2 linked regions of the Methylicorpusculum oleiharenae genome follow. The protein of the gene in region 1 interacts with the protein of each later gene in a pairwise test. Links are inferred from orthologs where the notes say so. Each region holds a gene or a part of one and is shown on either strand. Other genes may lie near its edges. The genes, in order: GO003_RS11410 and def.

What was found.
Region 2: the proteins of GO003_RS11410 (region 1) and def interact in binary tests that used the Escherichia coli proteins (3 or more experiments, as listed by UniProt). The link is inferred for Methylicorpusculum oleiharenae from one-to-one orthologs.

Annotation. Positions count from the first base shown.
Region 1 is NZ_WUTY02000001.1:2,509,853-2,526,385, forward strand. What follows is about bases 5,839-8,661. They hold GO003_RS11410 (aspartate-semialdehyde dehydrogenase), read left to right. Parts: upstream 5,839-6,650; coding sequence 6,651-7,673; downstream 7,674-8,661. Other genes in these bases: leuD (3-isopropylmalate dehydratase small subunit), read left to right, coding at 5,839-6,452; GO003_RS11415 (FimV/HubP family polar landmark protein), read left to right, coding at 7,744-8,661. Outside these bases: GO003_RS11375 (DEAD/DEAH box helicase), read left to right, coding at 1-864; GO003_RS26575 (hypothetical protein), read left to right, coding at 865-1,395; GO003_RS11380 (VPLPA-CTERM sorting domain-containing protein), read left to right, coding at 1,647-2,312; GO003_RS11385 (DUF1415 domain-containing protein), read right to left, coding at 2,387-2,944; GO003_RS11390 (CBS domain-containing protein), read right to left, coding at 3,002-3,454; adk (adenylate kinase), read left to right, coding at 3,670-4,308; leuC (3-isopropylmalate dehydratase large subunit), read left to right, coding at 4,394-5,806; more of leuD, read left to right, coding at 5,811-5,838; more of GO003_RS11415, read left to right, coding at 8,662-10,407; GO003_RS11420 (hypothetical protein), read right to left, coding at 10,533-10,976; GO003_RS11425 (DUF1820 family protein), read left to right, coding at 12,233-12,565; GO003_RS11430 (dihydroorotate dehydrogenase-like protein), read right to left, coding at 12,603-13,622; nifJ (pyruvate:ferredoxin (flavodoxin) oxidoreductase), read right to left, coding at 13,619-16,533.
Region 2 is NZ_WUTY02000001.1:1,756,901-1,771,602, forward strand. What follows is about bases 5,162-8,003. They hold def (peptide deformylase), read left to right. Parts: upstream 5,162-6,247; coding sequence 6,248-6,760; downstream 6,761-8,003. Other genes in these bases: GO003_RS08165 (LysM peptidoglycan-binding domain-containing protein), read right to left, coding at 5,162-6,149; fmt (methionyl-tRNA formyltransferase), read left to right, coding at 6,757-7,689; rsmB (16S rRNA (cytosine(967)-C(5))-methyltransferase RsmB), read left to right, coding at 7,686-8,003. Also shown: bifunctional glutamate N-acetyltransferase/amino-acid acetyltransferase ArgJ, read right to left, coding at 1-801; topA (type I DNA topoisomerase), read right to left, coding at 1,154-3,487; GO003_RS08155 (DUF494 family protein), read right to left, coding at 3,511-3,978; DNA-processing protein DprA, read right to left, coding at 3,991-5,079; more of GO003_RS08165, read right to left, coding at 5,088-5,161; more of rsmB, read left to right, coding at 8,004-8,975; GO003_RS08185 (DUF4390 domain-containing protein), read left to right, coding at 8,953-9,540; GO003_RS08190 (sensor histidine kinase), read left to right, coding at 9,522-11,663; GO003_RS08195 (sigma-54-dependent transcriptional regulator), read left to right, coding at 11,685-13,043; rplM (50S ribosomal protein L13), read left to right, coding at 13,162-13,590; rpsI (30S ribosomal protein S9), read left to right, coding at 13,602-13,994; GO003_RS08210 (ATP-binding protein), read left to right, coding at 14,207-14,702. UniProt on the Escherichia coli protein: Removes the formyl group from the N-terminal Met of newly synthesized proteins. Requires at least a dipeptide for an efficient rate of reaction. N-terminal L-methionine is a prerequisite for activity but the enzyme has broad specificity at other positions.

The sequences.
Region 1 (16,533 bases):
GTTGCGCACGACAGGTTTCAACACATTTTAGATGAAGCAAACAATCCGGAGAATCCATTGCGCTTGAAACAAGTGATACTGGATGCCCCATCCGCTGATGACAAAACCATTAGCGTGTCGGTTATTTCTAACTTGGATACCTTAGTTGGAGGTAGCACTTCAGGTGGCGTTTGCTACCCATTGCCTGATAAAGAACAACAACCGATTTTTTCTGGAATTGCTGAACAAACGGTTGCGCAATTTGTTATCGCTGAGCTAAACAAGCTACAACACGCACCGCAAACCGTTGCCACTAGCAAAGCCTTATTGAATGATGCTGTGCAACAATCCGTGATAAAAGCGGTGACGGAACAATTAGCAGTAGGGCAACAATCACTGTTTGATTTGGAACATCCGGTTGATGTCGCTGACATTGCGGCAAAGACTACTGAATTGCTGGTGCAGCATACTATAGATATTCCGCGTGTCATCGTCGTACCGAAAGGCGAAGTCAGTTACGGTTATAAAGCCTTTACGCTGGATTTAAGCGGCCTGAATTTACATCCATCAGAACGCGATATTGTCATTCAAAATTTACGAACCAACGAGCAAGTGTTCATGGTTTCGCAGATTGGCTTAACAGAAGACAAACCCGAAAACTATATTGTTCATGCGCTGATTGACTATGACGATATAAGCTACGATGACCATGCAGATTTGCTGTATGACCTGTCGGGCCAAGTAGTTCAGCATCTCAAAGATATGACGTTGTCGGATGAAGAAATCAACACTGTACTGAGCAACCATCGCCCGCTGATTGCCAAATTCATCTACACGCAAATGGCTGCGCACTTTTGGGAAAAAGCTGACTCGTATGAGGTCTAGGTGCGTAGCGGCTTTACCCCATTAAAAAGCTGCGCGTATACCATTGCAGCAGGACAAGCCGTCAATTCCTATCGCGATACTGTTACAGAGAAAGACAAGATCAAACAGATGCTGTTTGGCGGATTCAGCAAGTGTTTATATCCTGTGCAAAAGTTTGATTCCGATACCGAACGCCGCTTTGCGGTGATCTTGGAGCGTGACGCACAAAAGTGGTTTAAGCCGGCTAAAGGCCAATTCAAAATCTTCTATCGTGATGGCGGAGAACATCCCGAATATGTGCCTGACTTTGTTGCTGAAACGAACGAGTGCGTACTGATGGTAGAAACCAAGTCACAAGCGGAAATGACCGATGCAATCGTACAGGCGAAAGCAGACGCTGCTTCTAAATGGTGTCAGAATGCTGGCGAGTACTTATTGAAAAACGGCGGTAAAGCTTGGAAGTATGTGTTAATCCCGCATGATGAGGTTAAGGAGAATTTTCAGTTGGGGGATTATTTGAGAAAATTTGAGGTCGGGCAAATCGTCAATTAATTCAAGAAAGCTAATTGGCTTTGCTCCTTTGATTTATGATTTTGGTAACGTTCTGTCCTGAAGTGGGTTATGGGTACTGGGAACAACCTCAGAGAAGGCAGCTTTACCAGGGTAGGGGACAGCGGGTTTTTGCTCTGAAAGAGTGTAAAAAAATTTATCTGTTATTGTGATATTGGTCACAATATTTTATTTGGTTTATACTAGCAAAGACTGAGTTAATTATTTTGATGTTTATCAATCGGAGTCCTTGTATGAAAAAAATTACCCCTGGTAGCGCGATGCTCGCGGGCTTATTAATGGCAAGTGCCGGTTCTGCAAGTGCAGGCACTGTAACATTTAATGATTTTGTTCAATACGGTTCTGATGCTGTCAATTATGTTGTCACTATTGACCACCTTACTGACACTTTCACTGTCAATGTCAAAATTGCCGATAACAGTCCAAATACCGGCGATATTCTGGGTATCGCATTTGACTTGAACAATGGGTTTATAGCCAACAATTTAGCTATAAAAGGTGACGATATTGAAAAAGTTGGTTTTAATACTCTGAACAATGGGGGTGGCAACAATTTCCAGGGTTCTGGCGACAATTTGTTTTCCAATGGTACGCCTGATGTACTGTTGACAATTGGAGATCCGGGTTCGCGTTCGGGTTTGATTACCCAAACCAGTTTTACATTTGCCAGCTCGGGTAAAATTTTGGAAGAGGTATTCTTAGGCACTGCATTCGGTATCAGAGCTCAGTCAGTAGGGCCAGGCCCCAATGGTGGCAGTGGCAGCTCTAAAGACATAGCCTTCATCACTCCTGATGAAGGCTCGCCTGTTCCTATCCCCGCAGCTGTGTGGTTTATGGGTACGGGTTTGTTGGGTTTGTTTGGTTTTGCCCGGGCACGTAAAACGTCTGTTGCTGCTTGATCAACTTTGCTGATAAGAATTTTCACGTGTGACTAAAAAGCCCGCCCTTGCATTCAAGGGCGGGCTTTTTATTTTCAAGCGTTTTTGTTTTTCGCGCAACAGGCCGCCAGGCGTTTTTGCATTTGCTCCAAACCTAAATTCCGGGTCAAAGCTATATTGTTTTCGGGGATTAAACTTGCGTCAGGATGTTGTGCTATCGCCATTTCCAGGTCGCTCTCTCTCAGCAGGTGCAGCATGGGATAAGGTGACCGGTTGGTATAATTGGCAGGATCGTTGTCATCACAGCCATCAAAACGGTAATCAGGATGAAAGCTTGCCAGTTGATAAATACCTTCATAACCGTTATCGATCAGTAAGTCCTCGGCCAAGCCGAGTAAATCCAGGTAGTCATCGAATTCAGAGAAAGCCTCGGCATAAATCAGCAAGGTTGTCGCGATATCGGGTTTTTGATCCAACTGTTTAAACTCTTCAAGCAACAGATCAAGGCAATAAGCGGGATTGAGCTCAAAGCAGATGCTGTAACGAATGCGTTTTTGTTCATGGACTTTACGGGCGAAAGGGCACAGATTTAAGCCGATGACGACGGTCTCCAGCCAATGCCGGGTTTGTTCAGTTATTGCTTCGGGAGACACATGTTTCTACTTTGAAAAAGGAATAAAAAAGCCCCGAAGGGCTTTTTGTTTTAAAGCTTAAGTATGGCTGACGCCTTCAGAAATGCGTTCTTCGCGCGCTTCATTGGCTTTTTGAATCTTTGCAAAAACCCTCAGAATATCCGTTGCCGATACAATGCCGACTAATTTATGATTCTGGTCAACCACAGGTAATGCGCCTACTTTGTTTTCAGCCATAATTGCGGCCGCTTCTGACGCATAGGTTTCAGGGTTAACGGTTAATACGCCCCGGCGCATAATGTGCTGAACTTTTTGGGGAATCACATGGAGTAAAGTTGATCCTTCAACCGGTTCAATCGATTTGGAATTGCTTTTAGGCCCCAGCGCTTTGTATAAATCCCTGTCAGAGACAATGCCAATCACTTTACCTTTTTCTGTCACAGGTAAATGCCTGACTTTTTCGTAATGGATCAAGAAAAAGACGCGATCAACCATGTCATGCTGGTCAACCGTGAATACTTTAGTTGTCATTAAATCTGCAACGCGCATGTAACTTTACTCCTAAGTTTTATAAAACCGGCTAAGAATAGGGAAATAATCATATTTTTACAAGAGTTAATAGATGTTCTGATATAAAATGGACCGTTTAATTCTATTGACTTTCTGCTTATGTATAGGCGCAGTATTTTTACTTTACATCAGTCTGAACGTTTCCAAATACAATAATAACCACATTGGAGTTAGTTATGCGCATCATTCTTTTGGGCAGTCCAGGTTCCGGCAAGGGAACTCAGGCCCAGTTTATTACCGAACGATTCAAGATTCCTCAAATTTCGACCGGTGACATGCTTCGTGCGGCAGTGCGCGAAGGCACACCCTTGGGGATTGAAGCTAAAAAGGTAATGGATGCGGGCGGTTTGGTTTCCGATGATATTATTTTGGGCCTCATCAAAGAACGCATTACGCAGCCCGATTGCAGCAATGGTTTTTTACTGGATGGTTTTCCCCGAACGATTGCTCAGGCGGAAGGTTTGATGACCATGGGTGTGGTGATCGATCAGGTCATAGAAATCGTCGTTGAAGATGAAGACATTGTCAAACGAATGAGCGGCAGACGGGTTCACCCTGGATCAGGCCGAACCTACCATATCGAATTTAATCCGCCCAAAACTGAGGGGGTTGATGATGTGACAGGTGAGTCTTTGATTCAGCGTGATGATGACAAAGAAGAAACCGTTCGCAAGCGTTTGAGTGTCTATCATGAACAAACCAAGCCTTTGGTGGGTTTTTACTCGGCTCCGGAACGCTCCAACCGCTTTGCTTCCATTGAGGGGGTAGGCACCGTAGATCAAATTACTCAGAAAGTATTTGCCATATTGAGCTGATTAAATGGTTTCCGGTTTAACCGCTAAACGGTTTACCGGTGTTTTTCTTCGTTGCCGGCAGTCCGGCGTAATTATTGATAAAGCTATGTCAGGTAAAACTTTATACGACAAATTATGGGACGATCATGTGGTCTATACGGACGACGATGGTTCCGCGTTGATTTATATTGATCGCCAATTGGTCCATGAGGTCACTTCGCCCCAAGCCTTTGAAGGACTTCGTTTGGCAGGGCGTCAGACGTGGCGCAGATCCAGAAATCTGGCAGTTGCCGACCATAACGTGCCCACAACCGATAGAGATAAGGGTATTGCCGATCCGATTTCGCGTTTACAAGTTGAAACGCTGGATAAAAATTGCACGGAATTTGGCATCACCGAATTTAATATGACGGATATCAGGCAGGGTATCGTACATGTTGTCGGGCCCGAGCAAGGGGCGACCTTGCCGGGTATGACGGTTGTCTGCGGTGATTCCCATACCTCAACGCACGGTGCTTCTGGGGCGCTGGCGTTCGGTATCGGAACTTCGGAAGTAGAACATGTGCTGGCTACGCAATGTCTTGTGCAGAAAAAAGCCAAGAACCTGCTGATCAAGGTTGAAGGTCAAGTCGGGCCGGGTGTGACTGCAAAAGATATCGTGCTGGCAATCATCGGTAAAATAGGCACGGCAGGCGGAAACGGCTACACCATTGAGTTTGCCGGTTCAGCCATCAGAGCCTTGTCAATGGAAGGGCGTATGACTGTCTGTAATATGGCGATTGAAGCGGGTGCGCGAGCAGGTTTGATCGGCGTTGATGAAATTACCATCGATTATTACCGTGACAGACCTTTTGCTCCGAAAGGAAGCAACTGGTTTATGGCTGAACGCTTGTGGCGTTTGCTTCATTCGGATGCCGATGCAGTGTTCGATAAAGTGGTCGAACTGGATGCAACGCAAATCAAGCCGCAGGTGACCTGGGGAACCTCGCCTGAATTAGTCGTGCCTGTTGATGCTTCCGTGCCTGATCCCAGTCTTGAAACCGATGCGGTCAAAAAAGAGAGCATGTTGCGAGCTTTGCAATACATGGACCTTAAAGCCGGTCAGCCAATAACCGGCATTTACCTCGATAAAATATTCATTGGTTCTTGCACCAACTCGCGTATTGAAGATTTGCGGGCGGCGGCTGAAGTGGCAAAAGGAAAAAAAGTAGCAGCCACTATCAAATTGGCAATGGTCGTTCCGGGGTCCGGTCTGGTTAAGCAGCAGGCTGAAGCCGAAGGCCTGGATAAAGTGTTTATGGAAGCGGGTTTTGAATGGCGTGATCCGGGCTGTTCGATGTGTCTGGCGATGAATGCCGATAAACTGGAACCCGGTGAGCGTTGTGCTTCAACCTCTAACCGAAATTTTGAAGGCCGGCAGGGATACGGAGGCAGAACGCATCTGGTCAGTCCCGCAATGGCTGCAGCCGCAGCGATCGCAGGCCATTTCGTTGATGTCAGCAAGCTGAGCAGGAACTAAATCGATGAAACCATTTACCCGACTAACTTCATTAGTGGCTCCGCTAGACAGGGCAAACGTTGATACCGACGCGATCATTCCTAAACAGTTTCTAAAATCTATCCGACGTTCAGGTTTTGGTCCTTTTCTTTTCGATGAATGGCGTTATCTGGATAGAGGCGAGCCTGAGATGGATTGTACCCATCGGCCTGTAAATCCGGATTTTGTTTTGAACCAACCGGAGTACCAAGGTGCGGAAATATTGTTGACACGGGAGAATTTCGGCTGCGGATCTTCTCGAGAACATGCCCCTTGGGCACTTGAGGACTTTGGCTTTAGAGCGATTGTCGCAACCAGTTTTGCCGATATTTTTTATAACAACTGCTTTAAAAATGGTCTGTTGCCGATTGTTCTCAATAGCGGCATCGTTGATGATTTGTTTAATGAACAGGATAAAGGCTATCAATTGACCATTGATCTTGATACTCAAACGATAACTACGCCCAGCGCTAAAGTAATATCATTCGAGATTGATGCAGCCCGAAAATACCGACTTTTAAATGGTTTGGATGATATAGCCTTAACACTGCTGCAGGCCGATTCAATCAAAGCCTATGAAGTTGAGCGTGCAAAACGGGCGCCCTGGTTATTTACTGACTGCTTATAAGATTAACCTGAGAGCGTATAACTCCATTACGTTGGAGTTAATGCTTTAAAAATCAGGCCACAAGAGACACATTGATCGTTCAAACAGTAATAATGCTTTAGATGCCGGGGTGCTTATAGATTCTAAAGCCATAATTAGCGTCTGCATGACCGAGCAGGTGATGCAGATATATCCGCATTAACACACGAGTAATAAACAATGACAAAACTTTATAACGTCGCAGTCGTAGGTGCAACAGGCGCTGTCGGTGAAGCGATGCTATCGATATTAGAAGAACGCAATTTTCCGGTGGGTGAGGTCTATGCGCTGGCCAGCAGCCGTTCCGAAGGAAAACGAATCCATTTTAAAGGCTCCTATTTAAAAGTACAGGATTTAGCCGATTTTGATTTTTCCAAAGTACAAATCGGCTTGTTTTCTCCAGGCGCCTCAGTGTCGGCTGAATATGCGCCCAAAGCTGCAGCTGCGGGTTGTATCGTGATAGATAACACGTCACAGTTCCGTTATGACGATGACATTCCTTTGGTGGTTCCTGAAGTCAATGCTCATAGAATTGCCGATTATAAAAACAGAGGCATAATAGCCAACCCAAATTGTTCAACGATTCAAATGTTGGTTGCGTTAAAACCGATTTATGACGCGGTGGGCATTGATCGCATCAATGTATGCACTTATCAGGCTGTCTCAGGAACGGGCAAAGAGGCCATCGAGGAATTGGTTCAGCAGACAGCTGCGTTATTAAACGGCAAACCGGCTCAGTCATCGGTTTATCCTAAACAGATCGCATTTAACGTGTTGCCGCAAATTGATGTTTTCATGGATAACGGCTATACCAAAGAAGAAATGAAAATGGTTTGGGAAACGCGAAAAATCATGGAGGATGAAAACATTCAGGTCAATCCTACTGCTGTTCGGGTTCCTGTTTTCTATGGGCATTCCGAAGCAGTCCATATTGAGACACGCAAAAAAATCGATGTTGATACCGTGAGAAAGTTACTCGCCCGTGCGCCTGGCGTTACGGTAATGGACGCGCGTAAGGATGGCGGTTACCCAACGGCAGTAACCGAATCCTCTGGACATGATAATGTTTTTGTAGGCCGTATCAGGGAAGATATTTCGCACCCATTGGGTTTGGATCTGTGGGTAGTCGGGGATAACGTTAGGAAAGGTGCGGCCTTGAACAGCGTGCAAATAGCCGAAGAGCTGGTAAAAAATTACATCTAAGCTAAGCTTATTTCTGTATTTGGCCGATCCGAGTTTAGACAGTGGTAAATGTGTATAGAAGGAGAACAATGTGCGCAATTTGACTAGAACTTTAGCGCTTGTATCGTTGCTGACACCTACAAGCGCGCTCCCATTAGGGTTAGGGGAGATCAAATTGCACTCAGCTCTGAATCAGAATTTAAACGCTGAAATTGCACTGCAACTTTCAGGTGATGAAAATGCATCGGATATTCAAGTTAAACTGGCATCACCGGACAAGTTCGATGAGGCCGGTTTATCTTGGGCGGGTTTTCTTTCCAAGATCAGGTTTGATCTGATTACCAAGCCTAATGGGGCTGTTGTTGTCAGGTTGACTTCATCCGAGGCCTTAAGAGAGCCTTTTTTGGATTTCCTGCTTCAGGTCACTTGGCCTAAAGGCAGTATATACCGTGAATTTACTGTTCTGGTTGATCCTCCTGCAACCTATCAACAGGCCGTAGTTCCTGTTTTTTCCGCTCCTGTATCCCGTCGTGAGTCGTCAGCAAGATCAGCTGAGGACTACGAATACACGCCAAGACCAAGACGCCCTTCCAAACCTGCCGATCCTAATGTCTATGGACCAGTCGGCCGTTCCGATACGTTATGGACAGTCGCATCAAAAATAAACCGGGCAAAAGAAGCTTCAGTAGAACAGGTCATGATGGCCTTATTTGAAGCGAATCCTCAGGCTTTCTTTAAGGACAATGTCAATGCGTTGACAGCCGGAACCCGGCTTAAAATTCCAAGTAAAGATGTCATATTGAAACTGAGCAGGCAGGATGCAATTGCTGAGTTTCAAAAACATAATCAGGCCTGGAAAAGCGGGCTAAGCCGGCAAAGCGTTGAAGTTGAAAAACCGGTGCAGGAAGCTGTTGAAAACGAATTAAAACTGGTTGCTCCAACGGCTGTTGATGTGGCTGATACGGACAATGTAGTCAGTGGCAATCAGGAGGACGGAAGTGTCAAAGACTCCGTTTCTCCGTCGTCAGCAACAGGTCTGGCAGCTACGCAGGACAAGGCTCAGTCAGATCTGCAGGTCAGAATGGAGAAGCTTGAACAACAATTGGCGGTTATGCAACAGTTGCTGGCATTGAAAGACGAGCAACTTGCAGCCTTACAAAATAAGGAAAAAGCTTCAGAAACCCAACCTGTCACTGTTGAACCGAATAAGATCGGCGAACCGGTTGTTGTGATTCCTACCCCTTCTCAGCCGCAACCTGTACCGATTGCAAAACCGGCTCCTGTTAAACCCAAACCATTACCGGTTAAAGCGCCTGAGCCGGAAACGAGCTTTTTCTCTGACTACTATTACGAACTTCTCACGCTGCTTGGACTAGGCGTATTGGGTGGCGTTGGTTGGTACGGCTTAAGAAAACGCCAGTCCCAGGCTGAAGAAGAAATTCATAGCATGTTCGCCGCCTCATCCGAGATCAGTTTGCCTGATTTAGAAGAGCAGCTTAATGTGCCTTCTATAGAAGATGCCTCAAATTATGATGTCGGCACCGTGGGCGAGAGTTCGTTTTTAAGTGAATTCACGCCCAGTGATTTCGATGCTTTCGACACGGATCAACATGAAGTTGATCCAATATCCGAAGCGGATGTTTATTTGGCTTACGGCCGCTATCAGCAAGCTGAGGAGTTAATTCGTCATGCTATTTCTGATGCCCCTGACAATAATGTACTGAAATTAAAATTGCTGGAAATTTTTTATGCCAATGAAAACAAAGAGGCATTTGAACATTACGTTAGCGAGTTAAAACGTTCTAGCAAACAGGAAGACAAAGACTTTTGGGCTAAAGTCAATGAGATGGCTAGTGAAATAAGTCCCGGCAACGGTATCCCTGCGTCCGGTTTAGCAAGCAAAAATGAAGTGCCGGAGGATCTTGATTTCGGCACAGACTTTACTTCTGAATTAGAAGCGCTGGCTGCAATGGAGCAGGACGATGTTCCTGTCAGTCAGGTTGAGACTAAAGAAGAAGATGCTTATGACTTTGATCTACCGGTTTTCGATAAAACAGACTTGAAAACACCGCATACCCTAAAAGATGAAAATGTAACCGATGGGGACGACGGTCTGGATTTTGACTTTAACTTAAGTGAATTTGAAAATATTGACTCAATTTCAGTAGCCAAGAAAAGTCAGGATAAAACAGAGATTCAAGATAATTCAATTGAATTTGATTTTACCGCCATTAACGATTCATCAGAGAGTGATTCAACGAAAGATGACGCACCTTATGCTGCCGATATAGAAAGTTTTGATTTTGATTTTAGTGTTCCTGAATTTGACAGCAGTGATACCAAGAGTCCGGCACCCAATGGGGAGGATAAACTTCCTCCCGAGTTAAACTTTGATTTATCTGTTCTGCCTGATTTCAGCAAGAAGGAAAGTCCGGAAGTACCAAGCGCAGTCAATTTATCTGAGGATGGCGCTTCGAATGAAAATGAAGAATTTGATTTTAATTTTAACTTTGATTTTGATGAGGATAAAAAGCCGGAGAAGGTGAACGATGATAGTTCAGTTTCGTTAGACCTGGATTTTGGTGTTTCTGATCTCACGGATATGGATGAATTTGAAACTAAGATAGATTTGGCACGAGCCTATATTGATATGGGTGATGCCGAAGCCGCGATGGGACTGGCAAACGAAGTCGTCCTGAACGGCAATCCGGAACAGAAAAAGCAAGCTCAAGCCATATTGGATAAACTCGGCTAGCCATAAAAAATGCGACTTTAGACGCGTTAGACCAAAACAAAAAAAGTCCGGAAGGGCTTTTTTTGTTTTCAGGACTATGATGGCAAAACAGCGTAGAAAATAAAAGGCCTGAGCCAGACCTGCTTTTATGCCGCCAATGTTTCTATGATATTTCCCCGTCGCTGTAATACTGTAATGCCTTGTTCTAACGCCATCCGCTTAACATCTTCTTCTATGGCAAAACTCGCTAATGCTAAATGAATTTTATAGTCCTGGTATTCAGGAAATAATTTTATAAAATTAGCCAGTTTACGGCCTAATAAACAGTCTATATCTCTAGGATGTAATCGATATTTAACCTCTACAATAAATACGTCTTTACCATTGACCAGCAATATGCCGTATTCTTCTTCAATATCACCTTTGCTTCGTGTAACATTTTTCTCAATAAAATCAAACTGAATACCGTTGATTTCCAGCTTGTGTTTTAGCGAATTGTAATAAAACTCTTCGGCAACTTTGCCTTGATTATTACCGACTCCCCCATACATATCGGCCAGTTTGCTCAATTTAACATCTGTCTTAGCCAACAGCGCATCCGTCTTGGCCAGTTGCGCGTCAGTTTTAGCCAGTTGGGCATCTGTCTTAGCCAGCTGCGCATCCGTTTTGGTTTGCGACAGACAGCGCTAAATTAGCAACAATTTCACGTAATTCATCATCGGTCATAGCAACTTGCCTAATAGTGATTAAGTCATTGCGGCCATTATAGCGATTGGTCATTGCTAATCAAATTTAAACAATTTACATCTAAAGGCATGACTAAAATGCTTGATTGCAAGACCTGAATTCAGGATCCCTGATCCTTATTTTTATTGATTCGCGATCATCTGATCACCCGTCTATAGTTTTGGGCCAACTCTGAATAGCGGCTTTGTAGCCTTGTAGGTCGGGCACATGCTTTTCGTGCCCGACATTACAATATTTCAATGTGGAAACGATTTGTGGTTTTACATCTGCCATTTTATCATTGAAGACCGCAATGTCGGGCAACGATAAAACTGTTGCCCGACCTACGCTTGGATTGTTTATATGCAATATTGCCGCGCCAAAAAGCCTTGTAGGTCGGGCACATGCTTTTCGTGCCCGACATTACAATATTTCAATGTGGAAACGATTTGTGGTTTTACATCTGCCATTTTATCATTGAAGACCGCAATGTCGGGCAACGATAAAACTGTTGCCCGACCTACGCTTGGATTATCTATATGCAATATTGCCGCGCCAAAACGTCGAGAGCTAACTATTTTTTCTGATGTGACTTTCCGTCGACGTAAAATTCTGTTCGAACCGGAAAACCCTGCGTTGTTGCGAGCGGCATTCCCTATGTCAAAAATGCGCCATCCATTTAGTATCGACTCAAGTGCTGTCACTTGCGGCGTAACGCAGTGGTCCGCTTACTGCCGATAGTCAACGCTCAATATGGCTGAATTTTACTCTCATCAAGCCCTCTTCAAACAACATCCAAACAGTCGCGTTCAGGCATTTGAAAACACAAGACTCAGGTCGCGCATCAAGAAAAATAAGGACGGTGACTGAGGTTATTGTCCACAAGCCCATGGTTTCTTTATTATGGACCTGACATTATTGTGGTGTTTTTATTTTCAGGGCTATGATCAAACTCGCTTTGTCAGCTTAAGACCGGTATTATCTTGCAAGTACAGCCCAATACACATGACTAATCTGTATCAAAAATGAATCCCGGATTCACTTTTGATACAGGGTAAAGTTCAGTATTCGATGGTTGTAGAACATTCGAGTTAGACCCCTTTATTAACTACTTTTTGAAATGTCGGATAAACACTTATACAAGGTTGTTTTTGTCAATCAAGACCAGATCTATGAAATCTATGCTAAAAATGTTTATCAAAGCGATATCTATGGCTTCGTGACGGTAGAAGACTTCGTCTTTGGTGAGAAAAGCTCCATTTTGATTGATCCTACAGAGGAAAAATTAAGGTCAGAGTTTGAAAACGTTAATTGCTCCTTTATACCGATGCACAAAATAATTCGGATTGATCAGGTCAAAAAACGTGGACCGGCCAAAATATTCGCCGGAGAATCAGAAGCCGCTACGGCGGGAAATGTATCCTCACTTTATCCCAGCGATAAAAAGAAGTGAATGACATCCGGCCATTGGTCATCCATTCAGTTGAGTGCTAGCTTCTGACCCCTTTCGACCGGCTGTAACCGTCAAGCAGGTTGATATAATTTGACCGTTCAAAAACCTGCGGATTTGAGATTTGTTTTTGGCTCAATAAGCCTTTGATTTCGGATACTGCCGCATATTCTCTGGTTTCCAGCCAGCGAGTCAGGTTCTCTTTTATAGTGCTCAGATAAGCTGGCCCGTGCTCAAGCAGGACTGAACATAACTGAATGGCATCGGCGCCGGCGAGCAGTAATTTCAACACATCGTTAGCATTATGCGCGCCGCTGGTTGTGGCCAGGGACAAATTGAGTTTTCCATAGAGTAACGCGACCCAGCGTAATGACAGTTGAATATCCGCTGAGCGAGACCATTGCAGTTGCGAGATGACTTGCAGCGTATCCAGATCAATATCGGGTTGGTAAAAGCGGTTAAACAATACCACACCATCGGCACCGGCCTGATCAAGCCGTTTAATAAAATGCGCCGGACTGCTGAAATAGGGCGAGAGTTTCATTGCAATTGGAATGGATACTTGTCGGCGCAAGGCTTCGAGCAATGATACATAACGCGATTCTATCGCTTCTCCGGATTCTTCAATCCGGCTGCTCAGATAATAGACATTTAATTCCAGAGCATCCGCGCCTGCTTCCTGAAGTAATTTACCGTGATCCACCCAGCCATCCAGCGAGACACCATTGAGGCTGGCAATCACCGGTATATCCAGCGCATTCTTTAATGCGCTCAGCTGGTTAAGGTACTGATCCAAGCCATGTTCAAACCGGTCATCAAAGGGCAGAAAACTATCCGCTTCACCAAAGCCTATCTCTTGATGGATCATGAATCGGGCGGTCTCCTCTTCCTGATGGCGCAGTTCTTCCTCAAACAACGAATACATGACAATCGCTGCAGCACCTGCGTCCTCCAGTTGTCTGGCGCTATCAATGCTGCGCGATAGCGGCGAAGCCGAGGCAATCAGTGGATTGGTCAGTTTCAAGCCCAAATAGTCGGTGCTCAGATCGATGCTGTTCATGCTTTTTCTCCTTTGATATCGGCCTTCTTTTCAAAGAGCTTATCCGCCAAATCACGATAATACTGGTAACGTTTATTCACATCCTGTTGTGATTGGCGCATGAATTTTTCAGATTCGTCCGGATGGGTTCGGCTGAGCATGCTGAAGCGGGCTTCCGTCATCGCATAATCCCGGAAGGGGATGGATGGTTTCTGGCTGTCCAATTGCAACGGGTTGCGACCTGAATCGATGGCCCTAGGGTCGTATCGTAACAGCGGCCAATGTCCGGAACGGACGGCCATATCCTGTTGTCGCAGGTTGTTCGATAAGTCAACACCATGAGCAATACAGGGGCTGTAAGCAATGATCAATGATGTTCCGGGATAGGATTCGGCTTCAAGAAAAGCGCGCAGGGTCTGGGTGTCTTTTGCGCCGTATGCCACTTGCGCGACATACACTTGTTCATAATCAATGGCCAGCCTGGCAAGATCTTTTTTCGGCGTGCTTTTGCCCCCGGCAGAAAACTTTGCAATAGCGCCGCGCGGTGTCGATTTGGATGTTTGGCCGCCGGTGTTGGAATAAACTTCGGTGTCCAGTAACAGAATATTCACATTGCGTCCCGCCGCGAAAACATGATCCAAACCGCCAAAACCGATATCATATCCCCAGCCGTCGCCGCCTATGATCCAGACACTGCGTTTAATCAACGTGTCGATGACGCTCAACAGGTATTTGGGCGAGTCTCCCGGCAAGTCAGCCAGTTTGTGTTTTAATCGTTCGACCCGTTCACGTTGCTCATAAATACCCGCCTCATCATTTTGATCTGCGTGTAGAGTGGCATCTACCAGTTCTGCACCGGCCATTTCGCGTAACGAAGACAGTAATTCGGCCGCATACTCTCTTTGTTTATCGATGGCTATGCGCATGCCCAAGCCGAATTCAGCGTTGTCCTCGAAGAGTGAGTTAGCCCAGGCCGGTCCACGGCCTTGTGCATTTTTTGTCCACGGTGTTGTCGGCAAATTGCCGCCGTAAATCGATGAACAGCCGGTTGCATTGGCGACGACCATGCGGTCGCCGAATAACTGGGTTGCGAGGCGAATATAAGGGGTTTCACCACAGCCGACGCAGGCACTTGAAAACTCAAACAATGGTTGCAAATGCATGGCTTCAGGGATTTTGTTGTGATGCAATGCGGTACGGGCATAGTCAGGCAGATGCTCGAAGAAATCCCAGTTGATGCTTTCCTGTTCACGCAAGGGGGGGTGGGGGGCCATATTCAAGGCTTTGCGATCAGGATTTTCCCGGTCGCGAATCGGGCAGACTTCAACGCAAAGGTTACACCCGGTACAGTCCTCAGGAGAGACCTGATAACTGATCTGAAGGCCGTTGCCAAAGGCTTTGCTTAGCACCGGAACATGCTTGAACGTCTCGGGTGCATCGGCAACGCTGTCATCGGTAAATAATTTACTGCGAATGACCGAATGGGGACAAACGAATACACACTTGCCGCATTGCGTACAAATATCCGGCTCCCAAACCGGAATCTGTAATGCCAGATTACGCTTATCCAGGCGGGAAGTGCCGGTAGGAAATGTGCCGTCAGCGGAAAATCGGCTGACCGGGATGGCGTCACCCCGTCCGGACATGATTTCGCCGGTAACTTCACGTATGAAAGACGGCGCATCGTCTGAGACAGAATGCGGTATTTCATGAGTGCTGCTGACTTGAGCCGGAACGGCGACTTTGTGGAGTCCGGCCAGTGCCGCGTCTATGGCTTTTAGATTGGCATCCAGAATCCATTTTCCGGCTTTTGCATAGGTTTTTTGTACCGCATTCTTGATTGCGTCAATGGCTTCTGTTTTGGGAATAATACTGACCAGGGCAAAAAAGCAGCTCTGCATGACGGTATTGATCAAGCGACCCATGCCGGAGGCTTGAGCGATGGCATATGCATCGATCACATAAAACTCGATTTGCTTTTCTATCAGCGCGGTTTGCATGGAACGGGGCAATGAAGACCACACTTCTTCAACCGGTAAAGCGGTGTTTAGCAAAAAAACGCTGCCGGGGGCGGCTTTATCCAGCATCGGGTAACGCTCCAGAAAAACCGGCTGGTGGCAAGCGACAAAGCGGGCTTCGTGATCTTCGATCAGATAACTGGAGCGAATCTTATCGCTGCCAAAGCGCAAATGTGAAACGGTCACCGCACCGGCTTTTTTGGAATCGTAAACAAAATAACCTTGAGCGTAGCCTTGGGTTTTATCGCCGATAATTTTTATTGAATTTTTATTCGCGCTGACCGTGCCGTCACTGCCTAAGCCATAAAAAATAGCACTGAACGTTTGTTTGGACGCATCGCTTCTGAATGACGGATCCCAGGACAGGCTGGTATGGCTGACATCATCGATAATACCGATCGTAAACGGTTGCTTGGGCTGAGTCCGGCTCAATTCATCATAGATGGCCTTGACCATGCCCGGTGTAAATTCTTTGGATGATAAACCGTAGCGGCCTCCGATAACCCGGGGTAAGCGGCTAAAACGCGGATTATCGTTCATCTGATCCTGCGCCACAGCGGTGATCACATCTTTATAAAGAGGCTCTCCATCGGCTCCGGGTTCCTTGGTTCTATCCAAAACCGCAATGCTCCGAACCGTTGAAGGAAGTGCCGCCAGCAAAGCTTCCGGACAAAATGGCCGGTACAGCCGGACTTTCAACAGGCCGTTCTTTTCACCGCTTTCGTTCAGGTGATACAGCGTTTCTTCAACGGTTTCAGCGCCCGAGCCCATCAGGATGATGACTTTATCGGCATCGGCAGGGCCTGTGTAGTCAAAAATATGATAATGACGGCCGGTTAATGCGGCGAAGCGATCCATGATTTCTTGAACAATACCCGGCATGGCTTGATAGAAAGGTGTCACCGACTCCCGCG
Region 2 (14,702 bases), 750 kb from region 1 along the record:
CGCCAGTTGTTTGCAGAGTGCCAAAACGGCTTGCGAAAATACTGCATAGGCTGGCGTGTCAGCTCGCAGTGCTGGCACCTCTGAGCCGCCGCTGGCCATCAGAACACAGGCGTCGTTGGTGGAGGTGTCACCATCGACAGTAATGCGGTTAAATGATTGCTCAACAGCCGCAGTCAAGCATGCCTGCAATAACGGTTGGGCAATTTTGGCGTCGGTTGCGATAAATGCCAGCATTGTTGCCATGTTCGGCTGAATCATGCCCGCACCTTTGGATATCCCCGTTATCGTGATGGTTTTGCCTCCAATGTCAATAATTTGCGAGGCTCCTTTGGCAAAGGTGTCGGTGGTCATGATGGCGCGAGCGGCTTTTTCCCAATGATCAATGGCCAGATCTCTGACTGCGTTTGGTAAAGCGGCCTGAATTTTATCGACACGTAAGGGTTCGCCGATGACGCCGGTTGAAAACGGCAGGACTTGATCGGCATCGCCATTGACTAATTCGGACAATCCGGCGCAGCTTGACAGAGCGTTTTCCATGCCCGATGCACCGGTTCCGGCATTGGCATTGCCGGAATTGATCAGCAGCCAGCGAGGACTTTTTGACAAATGCGCTCTGGCGACATGGACCGGCGCCGCGCAAAACGCATTTTGTGTAAATACTGCCGCGCAAGTTGAATCCGGAGCCATTTCGACGACCAATAAATCATCGCGTAAGGTTTGTTTAATGCCGGCACACGTTGTACCTAAGGTAATACCGGCTACCGGATGCATGGGTGGAAACGGCAAAGCGCCAACTGCCATAGGATGACCTCTTATTGTATTTGAATGATTTTTGGCGAAAAACCGCTAGCTTATTGATTTAAGCTTGTTTATGCAACCCAGTTTGAGGATTGAGACAGCTAGAATTGTTATCAAGGAGAGTTAATGAAGCGGATTTTTAATACGACAAAAGATGCGGTGTAACCGATATAAACTCTAACACAGAGGTCAAATAATTCAGGGCCACTGACTTTTACCTAATGCCATTAAGTTAAGCCTATTTTGTAGGAGCGGTCCATGCCCGCGATTGAACCCCATTCGGTCGCAGGCATGGCCGGCTCCTACAATACAGCCTATCGATTTATTGCGATGGCCTTATCTTAAAAGCATTGGTCTATTGGGTGGCAGCCAGCTCTTTCGGCCCATTGACATCTTCCGGATCGCCTTCATAAGGGGTCGCATATTTACAGTCTTTTTGCGGACACACTTTTTCAACGCCGCGCCGTTTGGTCGATTTTACGGTAAGAATAGGCCATTGGCAGGACGGGCATTCTTCCTTGATAGGCGCATCCCACAACGCATAGTTACATTTGGGATACTCGGAGCAGGAGTAAAATATTTTGCCGAACCGCGATTTACGCTTGAGAATAGTGCCCGCTTTGCATTGAGGGCAGGTAACGCCTGTATCCAGCGGTTTTTCCAGCGGCTCTATGTGCTTACATTTGGGATAAGCGCTGCAGCCGATGAACTTACCGTATTTACCGGCTTTGATGACCAAAGGCGAGTCGCATTTCGGGCACGTTCTTCCTTCTACGACTTCAGGCGCATCGGCGCTGCTGCCGTCTTCATTTAAATTCCGGGTGTAAGAACATTCCGGATAATTGTTGCAGCCGATGAAACGGCCGTTGCGGCCCAATCGAATCGATAGTTGACTGCCGCATTCGGGACATTTTTCATCAATCGCTTCATGCGTCACATCCTTGCGTTGAACACTTTCATCTTTTTCATGGATGAGCGTGTTGAAGGGGTTCCAAAATGCATGCATTAACGGAATCCACTCTTTTTCTCCGCGCGAAACAGCATCTAACTCATCTTCAAGGTTGGCCGTAAAATCGTAATCGACGTATTTGGTGAAGTGTTCGGTCAGGAATTTATTGACGATTCGTCCCACGTCAGTAGGATAAAACCGCTTGCTTTCCAGTGTGACATATTCACGATTTTGCAAAGTCGAAATGATCGATGCATAGGTAGAAGGCCTACCTATCCCGTGTTCTTCCAATGTTTTTACCAGGCTGGCCTCGCTGTAGCGGGGCGGCGGCTCGGTAAAATGTTGCCCGGCCAGGATGTCATTAAGCGGGACGGGACGTCCTTGTTCTAAAGCCGGTAAAAAGTTTTCTTTGTCATCGCCTTCCTGGGTATCGTCAATGCCCTCGAGATAAACGGCCATAAAACCCGGTTTGGCTATGGTTGATCCGGTCGCACGGAACAAATGTTGCTGCTCTTCACCGCAGCAAAAATCAATCGCCACCATGTCTATCGTGGCGTGAATCATCTGGCAGGCGATAGTGCGTTTCCAAATGAGATCATACAGTTTGAATTGTTCAGCGCTCAGGTATTTCTGCACATCGGCGGGCTGGTGCCTGATGGAAGTCGGTCTTATGGCTTCATGTGCTTCCTGGGCATTTTTTGACTTGGTCTTGAATAACCGGGCTTCTTTGGGTACGTTGATTGCGCCGTATTTTTCGGCAATCAATTCCCTGATTTCCAGCACCGCGTCAACCGACAAATTAACCGAATCGGTACGCATATAGGTAATCAATCCTGCGGTTTCACCCCCCAGGTCAATCCCTTCGTACAGTTGTTGGGCTACCATCATGGTGCGTTTGGTGGTAAAGCCCAGTTTGCGCGCTGCTTCCTGTTGCAAGGTCGACGTGATAAAAGGGGGTGCCGGATTGCGACTTCGTTGTTTTTTCTCAACTTTGACAACATGCAGCTTGCCGTCTGCAGCATCCAGCAAGGTTTGTTTGACCTGGCTGGCGTGCTCTTCAGTTTCAAAGCTGAACTGGTTGAGCTTTTCGCCATTGAAATGAGTCAATTTGGCTTTAAACGTTTGCTCCTGCGCTGTCAGTTCCGCATCTATACTCCAGTATTCCCGCGTTTTGAACGCTTCTATTTCCAGTTCCCGTTCGACAATCATTCGCAGGGCCGGACTTTGAACGCGTCCGGCGGACAGGCCGCGGCGAATCTTTTTCCAGAGTAAAGGGGATAATTTAAAACCCACAAGATAATCCAGAGCTCGTCGGGCCTGCTGGGCATTGATTAAATTGATCGAAAGTTCGGTCGGGTTGGCGATGGCTTCAGTCACCGCTTTCTTCGTGATTTCGTGAAAAATAACCCGGTGTACCGGCTTGTTTTTAAGCAGTTTTTTATCTTTCAACAATTCGTAAAGATGCCAGGAAATCGCTTCGCCTTCTCTATCAGGGTCAGTCGCGAGATAGAGGGTTTGAGCTTCTTTGATAGCTTTGCTAATGGCCTGCACATGGCGCTGGTTGCGATCAATGATTTCATATTTCATCGCAAAGTCATGTTCCGGATCTACAGCTCCCTCTTTAGGGATCAGATCCCTGACATGACCATAGGAGGCCAAAACATGAAAGTCTTTGCCCAGATATTTTTCAATCGTTTTAGCTTTTGCAGGGGATTCTACAATGACGAGGTTGTTACTCATTAGGTCTTTAATTCGAGGCCGGTTTAATGCAAGTAAGCAGGAATCTGATCGTAAACAATATCTTCCATTCGCGAAAAAGCAATTTCTTCATCGGGCTGACTTAACAATACCATCAAGACGATCCATTTCAGTTTTTCCAGAGAAATCTCTTCGTTTTCCAGTGCGACTGCACGGTCTATAACGAGTTCACGGTTGGCAGGCGACAGAATGCCGTTATGTTCAATAAACATCAAAAAATTGCGGCATTCAAGATCCAGTCTTTCAAGTTCCTGACTCGAAAATATACGGAAGGCATGCGAGGCCGAAGGATTGATTTTGCCTTGCAAACTCAAGGATTCCAGCCAATCGAAAGCCTTGCTGACTTCGGTTTGATCAAATCCCGCTTCTTCAAGTTCGTTCTTGATCATCTCACTATCGGGCAGGATTTCAATCTCATCCTCCATATAGTTTTCAAACAGATACATCAAGACATCAAAAATATTTTCTTTCATAGTGGTATTAAATTATTTAATGCGGGTGTAACACCCGCCGGGCATCGATTCAATGTAGCCTTGAAGTTCCATAACCAGCAACATTGACGAAATGACTTCAACGGATTGGCCTGTGCTTTCTACCAGTTTATCAACAGAAGTGGGGCTAAACATGATCAGATTCAATAATGTTTGTTGCTCCAGGTCAAGCATTGATTGTGATAAAGACGGCGTTGATATGGCATCTTGTTGATTGTATTGACCTAATTCTTCAAGAATATCCTGAGACGTTTCAACAAGTTTTGCGCCTTCTCTGATCAGCGCATTACATCCTCGGGCGAGCGGGTTATGGATGGACCCGGGAATAGCAAATACTTCCCGGTTTTGTTCCAGTGCCATTCTGGCCGTGATCAGTGAGCCGCTTTGTTTGGCGGCTTCCACCACCAGTAAGCCCATACTCAAGCCACTGATGATACGATTACGTCTGGGAAAATGGTTCGCTTTCGCGGTGGTGCCGGGCGGAAACTCCGAAACTAAAGCGCCGGTTTCCGAGATCCGGGTCGCCAAGGCTTTGTTACAGGCAGGGTACACCCGGTCGAGCCCGGTTCCAGCCACGGCAATGGTAAGCCCGCTAACCAGCAGCGCGCCTTCATGACTCGCGGCATCTATCCCCAATGCCAGTCCGCTGGTAATGACAAAACCGGTGCTGGCCAGAGATTTGGCAAAACTGAGTGCAGTCTCTCGGCCCAGGTTAGAGGGATTTCGGCTGCCGACCATGGCAATTTGCGGTAAGTCCAAAATAGAGGATTCACCTCTGAAAAACAGTAATGGCGGCGGGTCCGAAATTTCTTTGAGCAAAGCAGGGTAAGCCGGATCACTAATGGTTATAACGCCTTGACGGGGCGATTCCAGCCACAGTAAATCGCTATCTACTTGAGACCAGTCAGGTGCTCGAATGAACTCAATGCTTTTATCATTCAAGCCTAATGCGGCAAGAGCGGTTCTGGATTCCTTAAATAACCGTTCCGGTGTGTGTGATTGCAGCAGTCTTAGAAAAGTTCTGCAGCCAACGCCCGGCGTGCGTAATAACGCCAGCCAGAATTTAAGATCATTGGCGGGGATGAGGCTGTTCAGGGGGTTCTTACACGGTCAAGAACATGAATAGCCTGTGTGGCTTCCATAACGAGGGCATAGCTGACCCGTTCAAAGACTCTGAATACCATCAATTTGCCGGCTATTTCATCGGGCATTTGAATCTCTTCATTACGCTGTATGCTAAAGGTATCGCGAACTGTCTTGCCGCTACGGTAGATATCGAATACATGACCAACGCTAATATTATCAACTTGACCTTTGTCTATGGACACTACGTTGTAACGGCCGATTTGCGTGACACCATCCAATACATTGATGATATTTCCCTCTATTGTCTCCTCAGGGGCGTGAGGAAAATAATTAAGCGTGAAATCGCCTTCTTCACGCGTCATCAACCGGTCACCGGTCCGAATTTCGCTGGTAGATTTCGTAATGGTCAGGGTGGCGGGATCGCCTTTCTCATTGAGTGTCGCTTCGGCGATATATTTTGCTTCATAGCCCAGAATTTCCTCTGAATTTGGACATTTCAATGTGTCGCCCTGCCGGTATATCGTATAAGAGAGCGTTTCTGGTGCCTCGATGGCGCGAACATAGACGCGATCTCCGGCGCCCGCCAGTAGACGATCGCCGGCAAAATCAATGATGTAAGGCGCGTTATCAAGTTCATTAGGCCCGACAATGCGAGGAGATACCAGATACTTGGCAATGGTTTCAGACGGGATCAGTTTGATTGCCTGTCTTAAATCGGTTTCACGGATACGCGGCGTCAGTTTTACGTAGTCCGCATTCTCTGAGGTTTCGTAGGATGAGACATTCGTGTTTGCAAGGTTTAAGCGCGGCTGGCCATCAACCACGGAAAAAACGATGGTATCGCCTGGATAGATCAAGTGGGGGTTTTCAATTTGCTGGTTGGTTTGCCATAAATAAGGCCATTGTTCGGGGCGTTGTAAAAATCGTCCGGCAATATGCCACAATGTATCCCCTTCGACCACCGTGTAATGGTCAGGGTGATTGGGGTTTATTGCTATCAATTCCTCACTGATGGCTAAGTTGGATATTAGAAGTGCCAATAATCCCAAAAGGTTACGCAAGGCCATAAACAGGTTCCTGATCGGTCATTTTTATGTGGTGTGATTTCAAAGTTTAGATTAAATCATATAGAATTCCAGCATTGAAAATTCTGCAGGAGAGATTGTTGAGTATTTTGACTATTTTAGAGTTTCCTGACGAGCGTCTGCGAAAAAAAGCATTACCGGTTGCGCGGGTTGATGAGGGTATCAGGAAGCTGGTCGATGACATGTTTGAAACCATGTATGAAGCAAAAGGTGTCGGTTTGGCTGCTTCGCAGATCGATGTTCATCAGCGTATCATAGTTATGGATGTCAGCGAGGACAAAAAGTCGCCCTTATGTTTGATCAATCCCGAAATCATCGAAAAACATGGTGTCGAAGAAGGCGAAGAAGGCTGCTTATCAGTGCCGGGCTTTTTTGAGAAAGTTAAACGGGCCGAACGCATCAAAGTGAGGGCGCTGGACAGACAAGGCAAAGCGTTTGAAATGGAAGCGGATGATTTATTGGCGATCTGTGTGCAGCATGAAATGGACCATTTAGAGGGCAAATTATTTGTGGATTACATTTCCCCGTTAAAACGGCAACGCATCAAGCGAAAGCTAGAAAAAATTCACAAGTTGGAACAAAAAATCTTATGAGAATCGTATTTGCCGGTACGCCGGAATTTGCTGTACCTGCGTTGCGTATGCTGCTGGCTTCACCGCATGAGGTCTGCGCTGTTTATACACAGCCGGATAAACCGGCGGGCCGCGGGCGAAAGTTGTCTCCCAGCCCCGTCAAAGCCTTGGCTCTTGAGTCCGGAATTCCCGTGGTTCAACCCGTGTCACTCAAAAATGAGGATGATTTCAAGCAGCTGTCTGAATTGAATCCCGACCTGATGGTTGTTGTCGCGTATGGAATGATTTTGCCGCAATCCGTATTGGACTTGCCAAAATACGGCTGTATTAATGTGCATGGCTCTTTGTTGCCCCGGTGGCGCGGCGCGGCACCTATTCAAAGAGCGCTGATGGCGGGCGACAAAGAGACCGGTGTGACGATCATGCAAATAGTCCGGCAATTGGATGCGGGTGATATGTTGCATAAGGAAGTTTATCGGATAGAGCCCCATGATACGGCCAGCGATTTGCATAATAAACTCGCACAATTGGGCGCTGTCGGGCTTAGCAAGGTGATCGATCAGCTTGTAAAGAACGCGTTGCATCCGGAAAAACAGGACGAAGCTTTAGTGACCTACGCAGAGAAACTCGACAAATCCGAGGCTTTGATAGACTGGAGTCAATCTGCCGAGGTGCTGGCGCTTAAAGTCAGAGGCATGAATGCTTGGCCGGTGGCTCAAACCACTTTTAACGGCGATGTCTTGAGAATATGGTGTGCTGAACCGGTGAGTATTGAATCGAACGAAGCGCCGGGTACGGTTTTAATCAACGATAAACAACTGGACGTACAAACCGGAAAAGGTGTATTGCGTTTGTTGGAAGTTCAATTGCCCGGCGGAAAACGTGTTTCAGCCCAAGACTTTATCAACGCCCATGATCTTCACGCAAGAAGACTGGGTTGTGACGCGTGAACGCAAGACTCCTGTCCGCCAAAATTATCAGCCGAGTCTTAAAAGAAGGGCAGTCGTTGACGGCGGCTCTTGATCAAATGTTGCCGGAAGTCATGACGCCTCAAGACAAGGCCTTTGTTCAGGCGATTTGCTACGGCGTTATCAGACAGTTTTATCCACTGGAGTTTTTGCTCAATCAATTGGTAACAAAACCCATCAAAGATAATGAAGTCAAAGTGCTGGCGCTAATGGGTATTTATCAGCTAGCTTACATGCGAGTTAAAGAACATGCGGCCGTATCAGAGACGGTGGCCGCGTTGCCGAGAAAAAAAATCTGGGCAAAAGCCCTGATCAATGCAGTGCTTAGAAACTACCAAAGACAGCAGGAGCAGTTGCAGGCTAGGCTGGACAGTGAACCCATGCTGGCGGCCGGCCACCCGAAATGGCTGATCGCATTAATTGAGCAGGATTGGCCGGAACAGGCCGACAAGATTTTCCTGGAAAATAACCGCCAGGCGCCTATGGTGCTCAGAGTTAATCAGGCGCGCTTGACTCGAGGTCAATACCTTCAGAAGTTGACTGACTGCGCCATTAATGCGGCAGAGTTTACCGTTGCTCCTGCTGCATTGGTCTTGGAACACCCTGTGCCGGTTGACCAATTACCCGGCTTTGGTGAAGGGTTGGTGTCGGTTCAGGATGCCGCTGCACAACTGGCCGTCGGGTTATTGGGCGTCGATGCCGGGCATCGAGTACTGGATGTCTGCGCGGCGCCGGGCGGGAAAACGGCGCATCTACTCGAAACTCAACCGGAGCTTGCTGAATTGGTGGCGCTTGATTGTGATGCGGCCAGAATGCAGCGAGTCGAGGAAAATATGGTGCGCCTGGGTTTGAAAGCGACTCTACTGGTTGGCGATGCGGCGCGGCCTGATTCCTGGTGGGACGGCAAACCGTTTGACCGTATTCTGGTCGATGCACCGTGTTCGGGTTTGGGAGTGATTCGTCGGCATCCGGATATCAAGTTATTACGCAAGCCGGATGACATGGCTAAATTGGTCGAGTTACAGGCAAGTATACTCAACGCGATATGGCCTTTGCTGATGCCGGGTGGTGTTCTTGTTTACGCAACCTGTTCTATCCATAAACAGGAAAATGAATTCCAAATGGCTAAATTCCTAAAAGAGCATGATGATGCCCTGGAATTTACCATTGAACCTTTATGGGGTATTCAAGCCAGTGTTGGCAGGCAGATTTTGACCGGAGAGTCAGGTATGGATGGTTTTTATTATGCGCGCTTACGCAAACAGTAAGTCTCTTTCTTTGCTTTGCCTACTGATTTTGGCGGGCATTTTTCCTGTTTCTGTCACGCCTGTTCACGCTCAAACTCCCCGAATTGAGATTAAGGATGTACTGATTAAACGGCACGACGGTGCTTATCAGTTATCAGCCAATATTGTTTACAACTTAAGTAGCAAAGCCAGGAATGCTTTGCAAAAAGGTATCCCTCTGTATTGGGATGTGTCAGTCAAAGTGGCGCAAAGTCGAAACTGGATGTGGGATAAAACGATCTTTAGCTATTCAACACAGCTTCGTATTCAGTACCAGGCTTTATTCAACTCCTACCGTGTCACCCGAATCGAGAATAACGAGAGCGAAAGCTATTCTAATTTGCAGGCCGCGTTGACAGACATGGGGCTCATAAAGGATTTGATGCTGGTAAAACAAAGCGAAATGGACCCGGATCAAAATTATTATGCAGGCATTAAAGTCAATTTTGACAGGGAAGCACTGCCCTTGCCGCTGCGGCCGGAATCCTATGTTAATTCTCAATGGTACTTATCGAGTGATTGGATGTTATGGCCGGTAGAAAACTGAGATTCCCGGTCAGTGTGCTGATTTTTGTCCTTTTCGGCTTTGTTCTGCTGTCTTTGCAATTGATGAGTTCGGCGACTCAGGAGTCATCGGAGTTAAATGAGCTGTATTCCTGGCTGTTGATCATCAATGCCTTGGGGTCGATCATTTTACTGGGACTGATCAGTGTCAATACCGTTTCATTGGTCCGGCAATTAAAAAAACGCGAAGCGGGCTCAAGACTGACGACCCGGATGGTTTCGTTATTTGTGTTGCTGGCTTTGGCCCCTGCCGCCATCGTGTTTTATTTTTCCATGCAGTTTTTGCATCAAGGCATTGACAGCTGGTTCAATGTGGAAATTGACAGGGCCATGGAGGATTCCCTGGAATTAAGCCAGGTGGCGCTAGATCAGCGAATGCGCTGGTATCTCAAGCAAACCGAGCAGTTGATCGACCGGTTGAGCGATAAGTCAGAAGCCGGGGTGACTCTGGAAATGGAGCATATGCGGGATTTTTCGGGGGCTTCGGAAATGACGCTTTTTTCCCGTCAAGGCCGGATTATTGCTTCCAGCAGTATCAATCCCAGTGAGATTTTGCCCAGTATTCCCGATGAGCATATCTGGATGCGCCTTCGCCAGAACAGCAATTATGTCGCATTAGATCCCTCGCTTGAGGAGCAATTGCGCATACAGGTGATTGTTACGGTTAATTCAGATGATATTCAATATTTGCAGGCGCTATATCCTGTTCCTCTGAGAATCACCGATCTAGCGGATTCTGTCGAATTTGCTTTTGTGCGTTATCAGGAAATGAATTTTCTCAGGGATTCATTGAAACTCAGCTTTTCGCTGGCGCTTTCTCTGGTTTTGTTAATGAGCTTATCGGCAGCCATTTGGGTTGCTTTTATCAGTATCCGGGAAATTGTTCAGCCGGTTAAAGAACTGGTCAAGGGAACTCAGGCGGTCGCGCAGGGTCATTATGAGCAATGCCTGCCTGTTATGGCTCAGGATGATTTGGGATTTCTGGTCGAATCCTTCAATGACATGTCTCAACGCATCGCCAGGGCCCGCGATGAAACGCGCATGGCGGGGATAGAAGTAGAAAATCAGCGCGCCTATCTTGAAACTATTTTGTCCAATTTGACGGCAGGCGTTATCAGTTTCGATAGGCATTATAAAATCCGCACTGCCAATCAAGCGGCCTATCGTATTTTTCATATTCAGGTCAGCCGGTTTGTTGACCAAACTTTGCTGGATCTGGCGGATGAACATAAAGAGCTGGCCGAACCGTTGCGGCAAATTCAGGAACTTCTGGAGCAGGCGGATGATATCTGGGAGCAGCGTATCTCTTTTCTGGGCATCAATGGCTTGCAAGAGCTGTTATGCCGGGGAACGCCCTTGTTTTCGCCTGAGGGAAGCCGGGTTGGGGCTGTTGTGGTGTTTGATGACGTGACTGATTTAATCCAGGCTCAAAAAAATGCGGCTTGGGGAGAGGTTGCCCGGCGTTTGGCACATGAAATCAAGAATCCATTGACGCCAATCCAGTTGTCCGCAGAGCGACTGCAGCTTAAACTGGCTGGTGAGTTACAGCCAAAATCGCAGGAAATTCTGCTGCGTTCTACTCAAACGATTGTTCAGCAAGTCGAAGCCATGAAAGAAATGGTTGACGATTTTTCTCAATATGCCAGGTCTTCAAAAAAACAAACCGAAAATATTGATTTGGCTATATTGGTTCCCGAAGTATTGGCGCTTTATGCCTTGCAATCCGGAGTTAAATTTATTACCGCTTTTGACGATAATCCTCTTGTTATCAGCGCTGATCGTGTTGCAATCCGCCAGGTTTTGCATAATTTAATCAAAAATGCGCTGGAAGCGGCCGGAAAGACCGGAGAGATTCATATCGGACTAAGCCGCGCGAGAAAAAATAATGCGCATTTTATCGAAATGTTGTTTCGTGACAATGGCCCAGGTATCCATGAGGATCAGGTGGACAAAGTCTTTGAACCCTATGTGACGACTAAAGCGAAGGGCACCGGTCTTGGACTCGCGATAGTTAAAAAAATCATTGAGGAACATGGTGGTTCGATTTGGGTCGATACCGTTTATAAAGAGGGTGCGGGTTTCGTTGTACAGTTGCCCGCCGTTTAACGTTTTATTCTTGAGTATCCTATGAATGTACAAGCAGCACATATACTGGTAGTGGATGATGAGCCAGATATTCGCCGGTTAGTCCGGGAGATACTGGAAGACGAGAGCTATCGCGTCTGTGTCGCCGAAAATGCGGCGGAGGCGAGAACGCTTAAAATCAATCAAAACCCGGATCTTATATTGCTCGATATCTGGATGCCCGATACGGACGGAATTACCTTGCTCAAGGAGTGGGTAAGTGAAGATCCTGTGTTGTGTCCGGTTGTTATGATGTCGGGACATGGTTCGGTTGAATCGGCAGTTGAAGCGACCCGTCTGGGTGCGTATGATTTTTTGGAAAAACCGCTGTCACTGGCTAAATTGCTGTTGATTGTCGAGCGCGCTTTAGAATCCGGAAAACAGTTTAGCGATAGGGCTTCATTAAGGCCGTTGATTCAGGACATTGAGCCGGTAGGAAAAAGCGCGGCCGTAGCGCGAACCAAAGAGCAGTTAAAGCGCTTGGGTCAGCATGATGCACGCGTTCTGTTTCAGGGTGTTGCGGGTGTGGGTAAGGAGCTTTATGCACGTTATATGCATAACAACAGCACGCGGCGTGAAGGAGCCTTTATTGCCGTTGCGGTTGGCAGTATTTCGCCCGAAAACTCAGCCATTGAGTTTTTTGGCAAAGAACAAGCCGGAAAAATTTATCCTGGACTTCTGGAGCAGGCCAATGGTGGAACCTTGTTTTTGTCGGAAGTCGGCGGTATGGATAAAGATTCTCAGCAACGGTTGTTGGGCGCTCTTGAATCCAGTTCATTTCTAAGGGTAGGCGGAGGCGAGCCGGTGCGTGTCGATGTAAGAGTCGTCGCATCGACACGGACACCGCTGGAAGAGGAAGTCAAAGCGGGGCGTTTTCGCCAGGATTTGTATTACTTGCTCAACGAAGTCACGATGGAAATCGCACCTCTACGCGAACACAGCGAAGATATACCCGGGTTATTGAATTTTTATGTCGATTATTTCAATACTCAGGAGAAATTGCCATTTAGAAAATTTACCATGGCGGCGCAAAATTATCTGCGAAATTACAGTTGGCCGGGCAATGTCAGAGAATTGAGAAATCTGGTCCAAAGGCTGATGATACTTGGTGTCGGTGATGATATGGATGTTGAGGAAGTCAAATCAGCATTAGGCTCGGTGACTGAGGGAATAATAAATAGTTCTTCAGTGCCTGAGTTTTATAACATGCCTCTCAAAGAAGCCAGAGAGCATTTTGAAAAAGCCTATCTGGAGTATCATTTTGAGAAAAGCGGAGGCAGCGTCGCCAAGTTGGCATCGATTATCGGAATGGAGCGCACGCATCTGTATCGCAAGCTGCACTCGCTTAACATCAAATTGTGATGATCAGGGCAGGGCGGCTACAAATAAATGCTCTGAATAATATAAAACTTGAATAAAATGTGTTTTTTGAGTAATATTCTCGATCTTTTATTAAGCCTTAACAGATCAAACAGCGACAATGAAAACATTTAGTGCAAAGCCAGCAGAAGTTAAGCGCGATTGGTACGTAGTTGATGCAGAAGGGAAGACGCTTGGCCGCCTTGCCACTGAAATTGCACGACGTCTTCGCGGTAAACACAAACCAGAATTTACGCCACATGTCGATACCGGGGATTACATCATCGTAGTCAACGCTGAAAAAATTGGCGTTACAGGCAATAAAGAAAAAGACAAAATGTATTACCGTCATACCGGTTATGTGGGTAATATGAAATCAACCAGCTTGGGTAAGCTGAGACAAACTTTTCCTGATCGTATTATAACTACTGCCGTGCAGGGAATGTTACCCAAAAATCCACTAGGTCGTGCAATGTTCAAGAAATTGAAAGTTTATGCAGGTCCTCATCACGATCATCAGGCTCAACAGCCAAAAGTTTTAGAATTATAAGCGGGTAGATCATGGCAGCAGCACAGTATTACGGAACAGGCCGTCGTAAAAGCGCAGTAGCGCGAGTTTACGCTACATCCGGCACGGGTAAAATCACGATCAATAAACTAAGCATAGAAGAATATTTTGGCCGTAAAACCGACCAGATGATTTCTCGTCAGCCTTTAGAGTGCGTTGATATGGAAAGCAAATTCGATATAAACGTGATTGTCAAAGGCGGAGGACCTTCCGGTCAAGCAGGCGCAATCCGTCACGGTTTGGCCAGGGCTCTTATGGCATACGACGAAGCTTTACGCCCATCGTTGAGAAAAGCCGGTTATGTTACGCGTGATGCGCGTGTTGTTGAACGTAAAAAAGTCGGTTTGCACAAAGCTAGAAAACGTCCACAATACTCAAAACGCTAATTGTTTTAACCGCCTGATTATCAGGCGTATTAAATAAGCCGCATTCAATGCGGCTTTTTTTTGCTCATTGATTTGTCAATTTACAACCTAGGTAACTATTCAGCGAAGCAACAACTTCCGAAAGCCCACCTATTAGGTTAAGGCTATCGCCTGACCCAATCGGCCTGAATAATTGCCGGTCAAGTAACAAAACCGTTTGCAAAGGGGGTGTGATGATCGATTGGAACAGCACTTATGCCGCGATATGGCGGCAGAGAAAAGAATATCTGAGAGCGGTCAGGCAACTGGATCCGATAGGTTTGCATGACTTATTGGGTATTGACGAGCAAAAGCGGCAATTGATAGCCAATACGGAGAAATTTCTTGCGCGTCAACCGGCTAACAATGTCTTGTTATGGGGTGCGCGTGGCACGGGAAAATCATCGTTGATCAAAGCCTTGCTTAATGCCTATCATCCGGAGGGATTGCGTGTCATCGAAGTCGATAAAGAAGATCTGGTTTATTTACCGGAGATTGTCGACGAGATTCGTGAGCAGCCTCAGCGATTTATTATTTATTGCGATGATTTGTCTTTCGAGACTGGCGAAAATCAATACAAAGCACTAAAGAGTGTTTTGGAAGGGTCCATAGAATTACCCCCGGATAATGTTTTGCTTTATGCAACGTCCAATCGCAGGCATTTATTACCTGAACTGATGAAGGATAATC